One region of the Paenibacillus sp. LX16 genome, then DNA from elsewhere that is predicted to be linked to it. Evidence: predicted binding sites of a transcription regulator. Region 1 holds the regulator's gene; each other region holds the start of a gene.
What was found. Region 1 encodes LexA, which represses DNA repair genes until DNA is damaged. Its sites were predicted from a motif close to CGAACATATGTTCG; they were not measured.
Positions count from the first base shown of each region.

Region 2: the regulator LexA is predicted to act here: its motif matches at 2,420-2,433, upstream of addB (helicase-exonuclease AddAB subunit AddB).
Region 3: the regulator LexA is predicted to act here: its motif matches at 1,995-2,008, upstream of recA (recombinase RecA).

Region 1 covers NZ_CP141152.1:3,233,808-3,239,772, forward strand. The annotation lists gene T3H97_RS14100 (1,2-dihydroxy-3-keto-5-methylthiopentene dioxygenase) at 1-225, shown strand, start outside; gene T3H97_RS14105 (HAD family hydrolase) at 328-1,122, opposite strand; gene T3H97_RS14110 (hypothetical protein) at 1,278-1,787, opposite strand; gene T3H97_RS14115 (DUF896 domain-containing protein) at 1,908-2,114, opposite strand; gene T3H97_RS14120 (LysM peptidoglycan-binding domain-containing protein) at 2,223-2,591, opposite strand; gene lexA (transcriptional repressor LexA) at 2,780-3,406, shown strand; gene T3H97_RS14130 (hypothetical protein) at 3,689-3,991, shown strand; gene T3H97_RS14135 (hypothetical protein) at 4,228-4,392, shown strand; gene T3H97_RS14140 (hypothetical protein) at 4,434-4,574, shown strand; gene T3H97_RS14145 (PLAT/LH2 domain-containing protein) at 5,274-5,765, shown strand.
Region 2 covers NZ_CP141152.1:3,871,326-3,877,290, reverse strand. The annotation lists gene T3H97_RS17240 (Na/Pi cotransporter family protein) at 1-663, opposite strand, end outside; gene T3H97_RS17235 (class I SAM-dependent rRNA methyltransferase) at 883-2,262, shown strand; gene addB (helicase-exonuclease AddAB subunit AddB) at 2,500-5,965, shown strand, end outside.
Region 3 covers NZ_CP141152.1:2,228,262-2,234,226, reverse strand. The annotation lists gene T3H97_RS10310 (regulatory protein RecX) at 1-667, opposite strand, end outside; gene recA (recombinase RecA) at 864-1,925, opposite strand; gene T3H97_RS10300 (competence/damage-inducible protein A) at 2,168-3,436, opposite strand; gene pgsA (CDP-diacylglycerol--glycerol-3-phosphate 3-phosphatidyltransferase) at 3,532-4,119, opposite strand; gene T3H97_RS10290 (YajQ family cyclic di-GMP-binding protein) at 4,330-4,821, opposite strand; gene T3H97_RS10285 (hypothetical protein) at 4,967-5,131, opposite strand; gene T3H97_RS10280 (RodZ family helix-turn-helix domain-containing protein) at 5,216-5,965, opposite strand, start outside.

The sequences.
Region 1 (5,965 bases):
CGTGCCATTGTCGCTGGTAAAGGCATCTTCATCATTAAAGGCCCTGAAGAGATCGGCTATTTTAACGTAGAGCTTTCACCGGGGGACGTTATCTCCGTACCTGAAAATATACCTCACTTCTTCACTTTAATGGAGAATCAAAAGATCGTCGCAATCCGATTGTTCATCGAAGAAAATGGCTGGATTGCCGAACCGTATGAAGATCCAACCTTCATTAAAGCATAATTACGAATTTATCCTTGTGTGAATAAAAAGAACTCCCTCTGCTCTGTAACAATCGAGCGAAGGGAGTTCTTTTAATACTCGTTTCTAAAGACTATAGATTTCTTACTTTAACGATTGAATAATTCCGTCCAGTTCAGACAGATGCTTGATTTCGAACTTCGGCTTGATCTCTGTGGTATTGGTTTTAGCGTTTCGGTTCACCCACACCGAGTGTACACCTGCTGCCAACGCTCCTTGAATATCAGTCGTCAGCTTATCTCCTACCATTAAAGCATGTTCAGGCTCAATACCAAGAAGCCCCAAAGCATGTTGGAATATAGACGGATCAGGCTTGCCTCGACCAAATGAACCTGAAATGACAACATGATCAAAAAAAGGAGCTAATTGAGGAACTCCATCCAGTTTCTCCTGTTGTAGATCAGGGGAGCCATTTGTCAGCAATAACAGCTTGTAATGTCCCTTCAATTGTTCTAGAATCTCAAACGTTTCTTCATATATATGTGGACGCGCGCGTCTTTCCGAAGCAAATTGGGTAGCCAGCTTTTCCGCCAACTTCTCATTATCTATCCCTAGTTGCTGAAGTCCTCTGCGCCATGATTCCTTTCGATAAACAGGGGCCAACTGTTCCAATTGGCGGAATTCAGGTTGCTGACCTGCTGTAAAATTCGCCCACAATCCTTCAAACGGATTAATGCCGATCATTTGAGTAAAACTAAAGGTTTCATAGGATTCATACAAAGCCCGTGCTTCCTTACGTACGGCTTCCTCCAGAGTTTTAGGATCAACGCCTGCTTCACGGGAGCCTGTTTGGCACGCTGCATCAAATGCCTCTTCTACACTACGTTCATCCCATAAAAGGGTATCATCAAGATCAAACATTACCGCCTGAATCGTCATCTGAATTATCCACTCTCTTTCCACAGTATATGTACACCTATTTGCTCGGTTACGTATTTGAATCGTTATGTGTGCCCATATTAAGCAAGCGGCCGCAGCATGTTATATGAAATAACATCATACGGCCTTTGTTACAGAGCTACAGGTTAAATCAGTTATTTCTTGTCCACCTGTATCTGATTGGATAGCGCAAACTTCTCAAGTCGCTCTGCAATGGCATCCGTGTCATAGCGACCTAATGATTTTGTGAAAATGAAATTACCGCCCTTACCTTTTCTTTCAACGGTTACGTAACCCTTTTCAATCTTGATGGCTTTCATATCCCCTGCCGTCATTGGACGTTCTCTACCACCTTTCAGCATATAGAGAGTATCCTTTCCCACTTTCAGATAAGGACGACGGATGAAAAAGATAACAGCCAGCATCAAGTACAGGCCGAATACAAGCCAATCCATTCCTCTCATGCCAGTCTTAGTCAAAAAGTAACTCATAAGCATGTACAATACAGAAAGACCAGCCAGCATAATTGGCACAGTAATGTTACGGCCACGGAAAATATCCATTGCAGAACCTGCGCCGTTAATGGTTTGAATGCCTTGCTTTTTGCGCGATTTATTTAAATGCGCTGTGTTTTTGCGTACTTTTCTTTCAAATGATCGGGCCATCTCTCAATTCCTTCCCAGATATATTACAATAAAACAATTGCCTCAAAGCTGATCTATATAGATACCGAAAACGGTACCTAAAACAAAAGGCAGATTGCAGGCTTGGGCGCTTTAACAACTTTAATGCTTCAGCCCGTCATTTCCCTTCGATGTATCATCGTCCACAAATTCAATCGTTTCAAGCTGCTGCCGAAAATTACGACGAATGTTACCTAAATAAATTTCCCGAAGATTGGCGCGCTCTGTGGCTTCCTCTTCCGTCAATCCCTCGGATTTTGCTTTGCGCGCTAATTCATTGATGCGCTGTACCAAGCTGTCTATATCCAAATTGTGTCCCCTCCATAAAAGCAAAGATATAATACACTTTGACATGTAGAAAAGAGCTTGTCAAGGCTCCCGCATTACGCTCCCTGACAAGCTCTAATAGTCTATAGATCAGAAGTTAGGAAGCTTGAGTACCTGACCTGCCTGCACTCCCCGATCCTCCAAACCGTTAATCCGCACAATTCCTTCTATATATACCCGTGTATCCATTCGTTCCGGTTTATGATTTGCGGCAATCTCCCACAACGTATCTCCAGGTTGTACGGTCAGTTTAGTCACTTCTTCCTTGGAAGCTGAAGGTGCCGCGAAAACCGTAAGTACACCTGCCCCTGCAATCCAAGCAATAACCACTAAAATAAGAAGCTTAGGTAAAAGAGTATTAGTAATAATTTGCATAAAACGCGCTCTACCCTCTTTTCGGGTCTCCTGCAAATTTTCTGAATTCATCGGAAAAATACTTTGATAAGTGCTATATTTCATCATTGGCTGCGACCTCCAAACGTTTGTTCTTATGTTTTCACAATATAACACGAACATTTGTTTTGTTCAATAGAAAAGAGAACAAAAGTTCGTGATTATTTTTAGGGATTATTTAGAACTTATGTTTGTACGAACGGAGGTTCTATGCTATAATTTTCCCAAACGTTACTAAATGGGGTTGATACGGTATGTCTAAGATTTCGAGCCGCCAGCAGGCCATTCTTGAATTTATCCGCAATGAAGTGCGTCTAAAGGGATACCCCCCTTCTGTACGCGAAATAGGCGAGGCTGTCGGATTAGCCTCCAGTTCTACGGTTCACGGTCATTTGGATCGTTTAGAGAAAAAAGGACTCATTCGACGCGATCCTACAAAACCACGGGCTATTGAGTTACTCGGTCAAGACGAATCGGATAACAGCAACTTGATTAATTACTCCATTAGTCGTGTTCCCGTCGTCGGCAAAGTAACCGCTGGTCTTCCTATTACGGCGACAGAAAATATTGAAGATTACTTTCCTCTTCCCCAACACTTTGTTGGTGAGGATAAAATATTCATGTTATCTGTTGTAGGCGAAAGCATGATTGAGGCTGGGATTGCTAACGGAGACTATGTAATCGTACGTCAGCAGCAGACCGCTGATAATGGTGATATTGTTGTAGCTATGACAGATGAAGACGAAGCTACAGTTAAAACCTTCTACAAAGAAAAAGATCATATCCGGCTTCAACCTGAAAATCCAGCCTTTGAACCGCTTCGCCTGACACACGTCAGCATTTTAGGCAAGGTTGTAGGACTCTTCCGGGACTTCCACTGATTTCTCGTTCTTTCTTCCCCGTTATTCTTTCCACTAATACAAAACCGGCTGCCTAGGCAAGCCGGTTTTGTATTGCTATTATGTTTATTATGTATCTCACAACTATTTTTTCATTTCAGCAACCTATTCCTATTTTTTCTACTATAAAATCAGCCTCCCCTTCTCAAATAATTTTCCACTGATCTTGAGCAGCTATACTGTCATGGGCAAAACTAATAGATCTTTCTTTGATTTAGATAAATATGGTATATTAATTACTCATATCTCTGTAGGAGGAATTAAATGAAAAAAAATATAACTTCAGCGTTTGTTGTGATATTTATCGCCATAAGCTGTGTAGTTCCAACAATGGATCATTTGTATGCAAAAGAGAACTCCCACATAACAACCTACGACCGTATTCAGTACATACAAATACTTATCCATTTCAGGTATTTAGAAAAGCAACTCGAAGCTGTAATTTTCGAAAGAAATAATTATCCAGAAGACAGCCAAGAATATAAACAGCTCTCTGAACAACTGAATCATATTCTTGCTCAAGAGGCGTACTACGAGAAAAAACTTAACACTCTTAATAGTAAATAATTTTCATACTAACTGCCTATTATCTTTATCTATACTATTAGACTCATGCCGACCTGCCTGTAACATTCTCCTGCAACGTAAAGTTGAAAAGGCGAAGACAGGTTCGCATGAGTTTTTTTATTAACCATTAGAAATATAGGTACTAGCTTCTTTTTGCTTTTAATAGATTTATGCTGATACATTACTATCACAATTGACATATGTATATAGCAGAACTAAGCAAAGGAGATATGCAGATGATCAGAAATAGAGTTAAAACGTATAAGCATCGCATCGGGAAAAACAGATATCTGGTCGTTAAAGTCTTTCAAGCCGCAGCTGCTAAAACAGGAAGCGGAAATGCACTAGCAACCAATGCCTTGAATATCAAAATTTCCAAGCGTAAGCATAAACGCCACTAAGATTTAACCGCACCTTCATTTCTTTGAAGGGAGGTGATCATATGAGCAGAAGACATTGCAAACGTGATTTGAGAAGAAGAAGATTAAACATCCGTTCGACTCAAAGAGCCATTGCGCGTGCAAGAGGTAACGCACTGGCTGTTAATCTGTTTAGCGTAAATGATAGACAACGCAGACGTTAATAATCGTTTTCAAGCAAAAGCGGGAAGGATTCTTCCTGCTTTTTTTGTGTTAAACGATACACCCAACTCCTAAATTCCATGGAACTGCTAAATTCAGTTGCCTTCCTTTTAAATACCATCGACATATTCAACTATGCTTCCACTGGTTAAAACAGAAGCGAAATAGTACCCAGTCAAAGCAGCAGCATTCTTGACTCAAATACTTTGTGTACAACTGGCCACACCTATAGCCCTCAAACTTGCTTCAGCTTTTTTCACTTAAGTATTCTGGCTGTAAATCCGTCCAGGGTTTGTACGTTGCTGCATTGTTTGCTCAATTTTTTATTTTTAAATTTTGTAAGGCCCCACTTGCCCACCAACGTATTCCACAAGCTCCATCATATCCTACTCAACGGCTGGACTACAGATGCTCTTATCTGACTTAATGCAGCTGAAAACAATTCGATATTCGATCAACACTTCATATGTATGATTCATGTTGATCAACTCGACAATTCATTCTGGATAAGCGCTAAAAATCCTTCTCTAAATAATCATCCCCTTACATGATTATTCGAAAGCTAATATCCGACACATAAAGATAAAATACAACAAACAAAGACAAGAAAAAAATTTCTCTTCACAACCAATGAACTATGTACAAAAACATTACACATGTATAACATTAAATACAAATACTAGAAAGGTGGTAACAATTTAATGAAAAAAGTATCTTTACTAGCATCAGTAGCAATGCTTATCTCATCTGTAGCTTTTGCTGCCCCTTCTTTTGCAGATCAGGTCACAAGTGACACTTATAGTTCATTACAAGACTCAAATAGAAGTATAGAGTCTGTTACGCCTTTTGCTAATGTTGAATATGTCGTTACTGTAAATACGGCCAATCTCAAAGATGCCGGAACAGACTCGAACATCTCTATAACTCTGTATGGTTCTAATGGAGATTATGCTACCGCTACACTCAATGGTAGCTTTGAACAAGGAGATTCCGATACAACAAGAATCAGCACTAGTAACCTAGGTGACATCAGAAAAATTACTATTAGAACTGATGGATCTGGGTATAAACCAGGTTGGAAAATCGCTAATGTCAAAATATCTGGAAACGGGAAAACTTTGTCATTTGCAGGTCCTAACCGTTGGCTTGGTGACGGCGGTTCCGCAGATTCCGAAACACTTTTTCCATCCTAAAAACAAATATTCATACAAAAGACTCTGTCGATATTTGGATAGAGTCTTTTTGTTTTGGATGAATAATCCTACTAAAATTGTATCGCCGTAATTATAACCCCATCTCAAGAATCAATTTTAATAATAAACTCACTAATGGGAAAAATGTTATGTAAATTTGCCATATAAACAAAAGCTAAGAAATAACCGCTGGAAAAGTA
Region 2 (5,965 bases), 640 kb from region 1:
CATGCCAATGACGGCTGCGCTACTGTGAACCAGCGCGGTCAGGCAGGCTCCCGCAGCGAAGGCCCACCACATGTTGGCTGTAGCGTGATCAAGAAACCAACGGAATAGTCCGGCCTGCTCAATCCAGGGTCCGACCGTCTGCATCACGCGAATCCCCGCCAGAATCAGCGAAAATCCAGCAAAGACGAGGCTGATATATTGTACAGTCTGCCGACGGCTGAGCCCATTGGAGCCGGATGAAACTCCGGCAGACGCATACTGGCGGCTGGGGACAGCTTCATCCCACAGGACGGCAATGCTCCAGCAGAGCAGTGAGCCGCAGAGCAGCGGAACAGCCAGCATGCCGAGCTGGAGCCCCATCAGCTCGGTGGTCAGGCAGGTGCCGATATTCGTGCCGAGAATGATGCCGAGCGTGCGGCCGTAGGTCAACAGCCCGGCGTTGACCAGTCCGATCGTCAGCACCGTTACGGCGGTGCTGCTTTGTAGCAGGGCAGTAATGCCTGAACTGAACAGCATGCCCCGCCAAGGGGAAACTGTGGCGCGGTTCAACCAGCGGGTGAGGAAGGGGCCGGCCAAATGCCGGAGGGCTGCTTCCATTAGCTTCATCCCGCCCAAAAAAATAAACAGCCCACCGCACAACGGGAGTATAACATGTATAAACACGGGCATAGCCCCCTTTTCTAGGTGAAAATACTTATGTAACAGCCTATGATCTGTCGGGGACAGCCATGACAAGCATGGCTGTGCTCTTTTTTAAGGAACGATAATTTTGTAGTATCTTCACAAGCTTTACAAGCGTGACGTCGATATCCAGGCGGAGCCGTGCCCAATCGAACAAACGTTTTAACACTTTGAGTAATCCAAGAATGGGAGTGAAGGATTTTGCCTTCAGTAATATTAGAACGCAGCCGTAAAAAAAGGCTGGAGCACGCACACCCTTGGGTGTTTAAAAACGAAATAGCCAAGATTGAGGGTGACCCAGAGGCAGGCGATTTGGTCAGCATCGTTAACCATCAGGGGCGTTATTTGGCGACAGGTTACTATAATCCGGCTTCACAAATTACAGTACGTGTGATGTCCTATGAGCCGCTGGAAGCAATGGATCAAAACTTTTTTGCCCAACGCTTTCGCAAATGTCTGGAGCACCGCGAACGTTTTGTGACCGGGGGAAACGCTTATCGGTTGGTGTACGGCGAGGCTGATTTTTTGCCTGGACTGATTGTAGATCGATTTGGTGATGTGTTAGTCGTGCAGTTGTTAACGCTTGGCATGGATCGGCGCAGGGAAGAAATTAGGGATGCGCTGGTTGAAGTAGTGGGTCCTGTTGGTATATATGAGCGCAGTGATGTATCCATCCGTGAGCTGGAAGGATTGGAACAAACGAAGGGGCCTTTGTACGGTGATTGCCCCCGTCATGTGGTGGTGACGGAAAATGGCCTGCAAATCAAGGTCGATATCGTAGAGGGCCAGAAGACGGGTTATTTCTTTGACCAGCGTGAAAATCGTGCGGCCATAGCACCGTTGATGACAGGTTGGGGAGTACGTAGTGGAATTACGCTACAAGAAATAGCTGCAGACTCAGGGGATGCTGGCACAACGGTCATGAAGCCAGTGAATAAAAGTGGTAAGGTTGTTGAATTTCCATTCTGGGACGGCGCAACCGTATTGGAATGTTTTTCGCACACGGGAAGCTTTACGCTCAATGCATGTAAACATGGTGCTAAAAAAGTAACTTGTCTTGATATTTCTGAGCATGCGATTGAGAGTGCGCGGGACAATGTCAAGCTGAATGGTTTTGAGGAACGTGTCGAGTTTGTCGTCGACGATGCTTTTCAATATTTGCGCAATCAGGTGAAAGGTGTAGAGGAACGCAATGCACGAGCCGGGGGCAAAGGAGATACATCCAAGCCGCTGACAGCAGGTGGCGGCCGCACCTTTGACGTGGTTATTCTTGATCCTCCAGCCTTTGCCAAAACGAAGAACGCTGTCAAAGGAGCTACACGTGGATATAAAGATATCAACCTGCACGGGATGAAGCTTGTCAATGAGGGCGGCTATCTGGTGACAGCGAGCTGCTCGTTCCATATGCGGCCAGAGTTGTTTTTGGACACCATTAAGGAAGCGGCGGCAGATGCCGGCAAAATCCTCCGTCTGGTAGACTGGAGAGCAGCTGGTAAGGACCATCCTCAAATTTTGGGTGTGGAGGAAGGCCATTACTTGAAATTCGCCATCTTTGAGGTGCGCAGCCGGACACAGCTGTAGGTTTCATACAAGGTCAAAGTCAATCGCCTTTTTGGTGATTAAATAGGTAAAATAGACTCGTTTAGGTATAAATCAGTCCTGTAGAGAAGGCGTGCACCAAGCCAATCTGCGGGACTGATTTGTTTTTTTAGAGGGAGGAAGAATTGCTACAACATGGCAAACGTACGTTCTTTTCTCTCTTGCCTGATATGCTATACTGTTTAATAGAATGTTGTTCGTTGGAAAGGAGGCCGCATCATGTCGGTCCGCTTGTTGATTGGCCGCTCTGGGAGTGGTAAAAGTACGTTAATCCGCAATGAAATGACGTCTATGTTACGTGAGGAGCCGCTAGGTAAGCCTATGCTGTTACTTGTACCGGAGCAATCGTCATTTGCTTCTGAGCATGCGTTACTTACAGAAGCCGGAAACGGTATTCAGGGGTCGGTGCGCGCCCAAGTGATGGGATTTCATCGTCTTGCCTATTTAGTTATGCAGGAAACCGGGGGTTCAGCCCTGGTGCCTGTAACGGAAGAAGGCAAGAAGATGCTTTTATATAAAATTATTCGTCGTCGCAAGGATGAACTGAGTTTGTTTAAGGATTCGGGAGACCAGCTCGGCTTTGTGGATCGGTTGAATACATTGTTTACGGAGCTAAAGCAGTATGGAAATGATACTCGGTCTGTACCCGAGCAACTGGAGCGAATGAACGCTGCAGGAGAGTCAACTCCGATTTTGCGCGGCAAGCTCAAAGATATCAGTCTAATCTACGAGGATTTTGAACGAGAGCTGACGCTTAAATATATTGACGGTGAAGATACGCTGCGCATGCTGGCAGAACAGATTGCAGAGTCTTCCCTTGTGCGTGGGGCAGATATTTGGATGGACGGCTACCGTAGGTTTACACCACATGAATATAAGGTGGTGGAGCAGCTTATGCTGCATGCCTCTTCGTTGACAGTGGCGCTGACTTGCAACCGCAGCTACGAGAGCGGACAGCTTCCGCATGAGCTGGATTTGTTTCATCCTTCAGCGGCTACGTATGTAAAGCTCAAAGGAATGACGGACGAGCTGATGATAGAGACGCAGACACAATTACTGCGCCCTGATCCGCTGCCGAGATTTAAGGAGCGTCCGGCGTTGGCGTATTTGGAGGCTAACTTTGAACATCGTACAGGGTTACGGAATCAGGAACAACGGATGCGTCAGCAGCAGCTACGAGAGCAGTGGACAGAAAAGCAACCGGAGGGCATAAAACTGTACACTGCGGCTAATCGCCGTGCAGAGCTGGAAGGGGCTGTGCGCGAAATGCGTCGTCTGGCCCGAGATGAGGGCGCGCGTTATCGGGAGATGGCCCTGTTTGTGCGTCATATTGAAGATTATGAGCCATGGGTGGAACCGATATTCAAACAATATGAGGTTCCAGTATTTCTGGATCAGCGGAGAAGTGTATTGCATCATCCGTTGGTGGAATTGATTCGGGCCTCGCTGGATATCGTGCAGCGGCGTTGGCGGTATGAGGATGTATTCCGTGCGGTCAAAACAGATCTTCTCCTGCCGCTGGATGGTCGGGTGAGCCGCGAGGAGATGGACCGTCTGGAAAACTATGTACTGGCCTGCGGAATACAAGGTAGCCGTTGGACAGACGGTCGGCCGTGGCAGGCTGTGCCCAGCTTGTCACTGGAGCTGGAGGAGCAGGAACGGAACCGTAGGCGGGATGAAACGTTGGATTTGATGGAGCTGTGCCGGGATGTGATCGTGACGCCTTTACGTGCGTTTGAGAAACGTGTGGGCAAGGCACGAACTGCACTAGAGAAGTGTGAAGCGGTATATCTGTTACTGGAGGATGCAGAAATCGGCCACAAGCTGGACGCCTTCATTCATCAGGCAGAGGAAGCAGGAAAACCTGAGCAGGCGAAGGAGCATCGTCAGGTATGGGATGCAGTGCTTGAACTACTGGATCAAATTGTCGAAATGATGGGTGATGAGAGGCTGGATACCTCTTTGTTTGCGGGTGTGCTGGAAACGGGATTGGCCGAGTTCCGTATGGGACTTGTTCCGCCGGCTCTGGATCAGGTTCTAGTCGGAAACACGGACCGTACACGTGTGTCCGGTATTCAACATGCCTTTGTGCTAGGTATGAACGAAGGTGTGATGCCGGCTGTCTTTCATGAGGACGGTGTGCTGAATGAGCAGGAGCGTACGGCATTAAACGAACGAGGCGTAGAGCTGGCGCCCGATATGACAAGACGTCTGTTGGACGAACGTTTCCTCGCTTATACGGCCCTTACCTCAGCCGGTAAAAGCCTGTGGATGAGCTATGCAGTGACTGATGAAGAAGGCAAGTCATTGTTGCCGTCTGAGTTAGTACGACATGTGCGGCACCTGTTTCCTAGTCTGGACGAACGTCCGTTGGCTGGATACCCTTTGCCTGGGGATGCTTGGACGACGCAATGGGAGTATGCTTCTCATCCGTCCGAGGCTTTGCCGCAGCTCATTGCGCAATTACGACATTGGCGACGTGGCGGTGACATTTTATCTCCTTGGTGGGAGGTATATAACTGGTATGCAAGCCAACAAGGGCGTGAGAAGGACAAGCTGCGTCAGCTGTTGACCTCACTTTTTTATGAGAACCATGCCGAAATGCAAAAGGAAACGAGCCGCCGTCTGTACGGCAGCAAACTGCGTACCAGCGTATCTCGTATGGAACGTTTTGTGGCATGTCCATTTTCGCACTTTGCCTCTCACGGTCTTCGTTTGAAGGAACGTCAAATGTATCGCCTAAAGGCCCCGGATATCGGACAATTATTCCATGCAGCGCTTGGTGAGATGGCGATCAATCTGCGTAATCGCAATGTCAGCTGGGGCAGTCTCAGCACCGAGGAATGCCGACAAGAGGCGGAAAGTACAGTAGAGCGTTTGGCTCCTCGTCTGCAAGGCGAGATTTTAATGAGCTCCAAGCGGTATGGCTACATTTTACGTAAATTGAAAGACATCGTGAGCCGTGCTTCGTTGATCTTAGGTGAACATGCGCGAAGAGGTAGTTTTGAGCCGATTGGGCTGGAGTTGGACTTTGGGCCGGGTCAGCAGCTTCCTCCATTAAGCTTCCAGTTAGATAACGGTGTTGTGATGGAAATTGTCGGACGGATTGACCGTGTGGATGTGGCAGAGGGAGAAAAAGGTTTACTTTTGCGTGTCATCGATTACAAATCCAGCCAAAAGGATCTCAAGCTGCATGAAGTGTACTATGGCTTGTCTCTGCAAATGCTCACGTACCTGGACGTGCTGCTGAATGCGGCGGAGGAATGGTTGGGCGAGACAGCTTATCCAGCGGGTACCCTATATTTTCACGTCCACAATCCGATGTTGCAGTCGCCTAACGGTCTTAGCGCAGAACAGGCCCGTCAGGAGCTTTTGAAACGTTTTAAGATGAAAGGATTATTGCTTGCAGATCGGGATGTAGTTGGACAAATGGATACAGCATTGGACAAAGGATATTCCTCTATTTTACCTGTTGCGGTGAAAGCAGACGGCAGTTTTTATAGCAGTGCTTCGGTTGCTTCGCCAGAACAGTGGGACAGCCTGCTAGCTTCGGTGCGTCATAATATTCGGACGATTGGTACACGGATGACAGAGGGCGATGTGGCCATTGAACCTTATCGTATCCAGCAAGAGACGGCATGTACCTTCTGCTCTTTTAAGCCTGTTTGTCAATTTGACGACAGTC
Region 3 (5,965 bases), 1.0 Mb from region 1:
TCATATCCCCCGAATATCCACGTCTCATGAGAAAAGGGTAGGTTTTCCTTTTTTTCTCCATTATATCACCACGTATCTGATTCCATTTCTTACGTCCAACCGTCAAAGCGCTCTCCCACTCCTCATTATCGGTGATCTCACCTAACGCTTCGCCAATAGAGGCTTTAGAGATGCCCTTCTGACGAAGTTCTTGCCTAACCCACATCTTCCCCTTGCGTTGGCTTGTTATGCGCTGTCTTGCCCATTGACGGGCGTATAAATCATCATCTACGAGTTGTTCCCTTTGCAGTCGGACCATTACTTCGCCAATAACAGACTGATCCAGTTCTTTTTGCGCCAGACGCTGGGCAATTTCCTGACGTGTGCGAGGCTTTCGCCCCAAATAGCGAAGCGCAAGTACATAAGCCTGTTGTTTTTCATCTGCCAGAACGATATCTTCCAGTTCTTTTTTATCAAATGACGTTCCTTTGAACATATTGTACTTGATCATTACATCTTCTAATACAGACAGCGAATACGGACCAAAATGAATGATATACCTTCCACGTTTGCGTCCCTGTCCCTGCTCCACCCTAGTAATCATCAATTCCTCATGATCCGGAAAAAGAGAAATCCCTTGTTGCTTATTTGCTTCCGAAGTGTAATCATCTTCATCGTCCAACTGCAATATATTTCCCTCACTTTGAAATTCACGAAAGCAGCCTTTGAACACCTGCTACGCAAAAGTTAGATTCCGCTGACAAAGCAGACTTTAGTTGATGCAAAAATGCCCTGCACAACTGTGCAGGGCATCAGAATCATGCTATTCAAACGGACGGTGCCATAACCCTGGCCCCAGTTCACAAACCAGGATTCACCAAGCTTTATTCAAGCTCTAACAATTCCTGTTCTTCCTTCGCTTGCTGTGCCAACTCTTCTTCTGTAGGCGGAGCAACCGTCGTAATCAAATTGCTGGCCACCCGAATTTTTTGTTCGATCGTACTAGCAATATTCGGATTTTCCTTCAAAAATTGTTTAGCATTCTCACGTCCTTGACCAAGGCGCTCACCTTCGTAGGAATACCAGGCTCCGCTCTTGTCGACAATGTCATGCTCCGTACCGATATCGATCAAGCTACCTTCTTTGGAAATACCCTCACCGTACATAATATCCACCTCAGCCTGACGGAAAGGAGGGGCAACTTTGTTCTTCACGACTTTAATACGTGTGCGGTTACCCACAATGTCGTTACCCATTTTCAAACTTTCAATACGACGAACATCCAAACGTACCGTAGAGTAAAACTTCAAGGCACGTCCACCTGGTGTTGTTTCAGGATTACCGAACATAACACCTACTTTTTCACGTAGCTGGTTAATAAAAATAGCAATGGTTTTCGACTTATTAATGGCTCCAGAAAGCTTACGCAATGCCTGAGACATCAAACGTGCTTGAAGACCAACGTGGGAATCTCCCATTTCGCCTTCAATCTCTGCCTTGGGCACAAGTGCCGCTACGGAGTCAACAACTACAATGTCTACTGCTCCACTACGTACAAGGGCTTCGGCAATCTCAAGCGCCTGCTCTCCTGTATCTGGTTGCGATAGTAACAACTCATCAATATTGACACCCAGCTTGCTTGCATACGACGGATCAAGCGCATGCTCGGCGTCGATAAAAGCGGCTTGTCCGCCTGTTTTTTGCACCTCTGCGATAGCGTGAAGAGCTACTGTCGTTTTACCGGATGATTCCGGTCCGTATATTTCAATAACCCGGCCTCTTGGAAAGCCGCCCGTTCCTAACGCAATATCCAAAGCAATCGAACCACTGGGGATCGTTTCCACTTGCATGTGGGTAGACTCACCCAACTTCATAATGGAACCTTTACCAAATTGCTTTTCTATTTGACGGAGCGCCATATCCAGCGCAGCACGACGATCTGACAATAAACTCACATCCTTCATTGTTTGTACTTTAATAATACCTTGTTTTGACACGCTTGCCAAGCATTTTTTCGAACATACATTCGTTTTTTTTATTCGCACAGCTCTCTTCTATAATTACACCTGTCTCTTAAAACAAAAAAAGAACCGCTGGCAAAAGGCTTTGCAACGGTTCTTCCGATAAGATGATTATATCATGAATATCTATCTAAAACAACTCTACGACCCACACTGTACATAGATGTTTAAGAGAGCTTCTCGTTCTCTACCAGCCTGCGCCACAATCTGTACAGGATTGCTTTGACTGATCGCAGTCGGATTGTTTCGCGGTTGCCACTCAGTCTCAGCTCATGTACTTCCGTTTCCTTGTCGCGTTCAGCAATGCCAATATACACCAGACCGACTGGCTTCCGTTCGGTATATCCAGGCCCAGCTACACCAGTAACTGAAAGTCCAAAATCGCTGTCCATGATCATTCTCGCCTGCTCCGCAAGCACAAGGGCTACTTCCTTACTCACTGCACCCGGCGCATGATCCCCTTCCAAATAATCATAAGGCACGTTGAGTAATTTCATCTTCATTTCATTGGAATAGCACACGATGCCACCTTGAAACATAACAGCACTGCCAGGTATAGAAGTGATGTGTTCCATCAGCATTCCACCTGTACAGCTTTCTGCCGCACTCACAGTGAGTTCGCGTTTGGCCATTAGATCTACGATAACCTTCTCCAGCGCAACATCCTCGCTTGCATACATATACTCCGAAAGACGCTGCTGAATTTCTACTTCCGTAGCTGTCAGCTTAATTAATGCTTCACTTTCGCTGGCCGCCTTGGTGGATATACGGATCGTGACTTCCCCTTCCTTGGCATAAGGGGCAATCGTGGGATCTGTCTGGGATTGGATTAGATCTAACAAATGTGTTTCAAGAGCTGACTCACCGATCCCTGCAAATTTTAGCATTTTCGAATAAATTGGCATTTCCTCACCGCTCAATGCCTGCTGAAGCAACCAAGGTTTCGCCTGGTTTGCAAACATAGGTTTGAGTTCCTTAGGCGGTCCAGGCAAAACTACATAAAATTTACCGTCCTGTGCAATCGCGTCGCCCACAGCTAGCCCTGTCTCATTTTCAAGCGGAGTAGCACCTTCAATAGAAAGCGCCTGCCGGCGGTTATTCTCGGTCATTTCTACCCCACGGTTACGGAAAAATTGATCTAGCTTGTCCATTGCAAGACGATCTATGTGCAATTTCCGCCCCAATACAGTCGCTATCGCCTCTTTCGTCAAATCATCCTGAGTCGGCCCCAGACCGCCGGAAAACAAAATAATATCCGCACGCTTCTGAGCAATTCTTATCGCTTCCTGAAGCCGATCTATGTTATCGCCAACCACAGTCTGAAAATATACATCGATTCCAATTGTAGCCAGCTCTTGTGACAAATATTGAGCATTTGTATTCACTATTTGTCCGAGCAATAACTCTGTTCCTACTGCAATTATTTCAGCTTTCATCAATTCTTCCTCCTGTACTGCAAATATTATGGGAATTATATAAAGAAACAGCAATAAGTTTAGTCCCTATTGCTGTTTCCATAAAATTTATCCTGTTAAACTTTGGAGGAGCTCAGCAAATGGATATTTTTCACGAAATAATCAATACCCGAATAAATGGTGATCAACACTGCTGCCCATATCGCTATTAAATCAAACGGTATACCAAGAAAAACAAACGGGAAATTATTAATGAGCAGCGCTACAATAGCAACGATCTGGATGATCGTCTTTAATTTGCCCCAATTGCTTGCAGCAACCACAGACCCATCCAGTAAGGCAATCTGACGCAGCCCCGTAACCGCAAATTCACGGCTAACAATCACAACGACAATCCATGAATCAATTTTCCCCATTTCTACCAAGGAAACCAAAATAGCGGTTACCAAAAGCTTATCAGCAAGGGGGTCCAACAGCTTGCCCAAATTGGTGACCATATTATTTTTACGTGCCAAATATCCGTCAAGACCATCTGTGCTGGCTGCTACAAGGAAAATGATAGCCGCAATCAGCTGATTATACGGCAGCTTGAAAGCTCCGATCTCAATCGGCGGCGGATAAAAATTAAAGTCCACCAGCAAAGCCAGCATCATCACCGGGATAAGGCAAATCCGCGTTATTGTAATTCTGTTGGGTAAATTCACAACACACTCTCCCCTGATTATCGTACTTGATTACAAATGGCAGTTTTCGGATTAAATTCAATCCTATGTAAATCGCTTTCGACGAGCGCTATACACCTGAATTGTCTGCATTTTCGTTACAAGTATAATATGGCGCAAAACGCATGTCAAAATAACCTGCCGCACATCAAGCAACGTTTTTTCCTGCAAAATATATGAGGGAAAACGGCTTTATTTCATGTTTGTAAATTGAAGCTCCAATGGCAAATCAGCTTTACGTAGCAATTGAATGATCGCCTGTAAATCATCCCTGTTTTTTCCAGTCACTCGGATTTGATCACCTTGAATCTGACTTTTGACTTTTAGCTTGGAGTCCCGAATAAGAATGTTAATTTTCTTGGCATTATCCTGATCAATTCCCTGCTTAAGCGAAAGGCGCTGACGCACTGAACCTAGAGAAGCGGGTTCCAATTTGCCATACTCCACATTTTTAAGGGACAGACCTCGTTTGGCCATTTTAGATTGCAAAATATCAATCACCGCATTTAGCTTGTACTCGTCTTCCGATGCAATCGTAAGAGCTTCTTTCTCAAGCTTGAGGCTACTTTTGCTATCCTTGAAATCAAATCGTGTTTCAATTTCACGCTCCGTCTGATGAACCGCATTTGTTAACTCCTGCATATCCATTTTGGAGACGATATCAAATGAATTTTCTGAAGCCATCGTTTCACTTTCCTTTCCACAACAAAGTTCAATATCTAATTATAGGCTAGTCATTTACAAAAATCCAATAATCCGTTGACTAAAAAGGCGTTCTTGCCAGTTTTCCTGACAAAAACGCCTTTATTTCAATTTACGGTCAAAATATCTAATTATGGCTTCGTGTTGGAGTTCGGAACATATCCAAAAGTCCAAGCACAATGTGAGCAAGACCAAAGCCCAGTATGCCATAGCCCCATGCATTCGGTGTCAGATAATAGCCCAGTAAACTGACAATTATACCGAGCCCAGTCACAATCCAGCTGACGGTCATAACGTATACACCTCACTTTGCGGAAAATGAAATGACTGCCTTTCCAGGAATTACAGTCATTAGTATTTCCTCGCACCCAGGCGTTTATTCACCATCAGTAGTTGTAGAATCTGTACCACTTTGTGCTGAATCCGTACTGCTACCAGTCGTAGAGTCTCCAGGTGAGCCCGTCACCCCTGCACTCGTTCCAGTCGAAGAGGCTTCTCCTTGCTGTATCAGTACACGAGTAGTCGATTTATTATCGGTTATCGGTTGACCTGCTACGGAGATATCTGTGGCAGAAGACCGTCCTGATTTGATATATAAACCTTCTGGTCCAATATCGAAAGACATGGCATCTCCACTTTTAGTCATACCGTAGCTCAGCTTTTCTCCACGGGAATTTTGTCCCTTGTACACTTCAAGCCAGCTTTCACCCGTAGCTTTAATATCAACCTTGGCCGTTGCTCCCGTTGCACTGGAAACTTTGAAAATCGTCGTCTTGCCTTGCTTGCCGTCCTGTGCCACAGTTACACCTTGTTGTGGTGTGGTCGTATCCGGCTGCTGTCCAGTATCTGGAGTAGTAGCATCCGTATTCCCCGTACCATCTGGCTGAGTTTGGCCGGTTTGCCCCGCATTAGGAGTCTGCCCACCAGCACCATTTGGAGCCGTCGTTTGTCCATTGTTCGGCTGTGTCGTAGTGGTATCAGGAGTAGACGTGCTTGGTGTTGTATTTGGTGTTGTATTTGGTGTTGTAATCGGCGTGGTGTTTTCTACTGTTTTTGGAGTTGAATGGTTGTTACTCACCCAATAAGCATAAATAACCCCAACAATGAGAACTAGAAAAAGCCACAT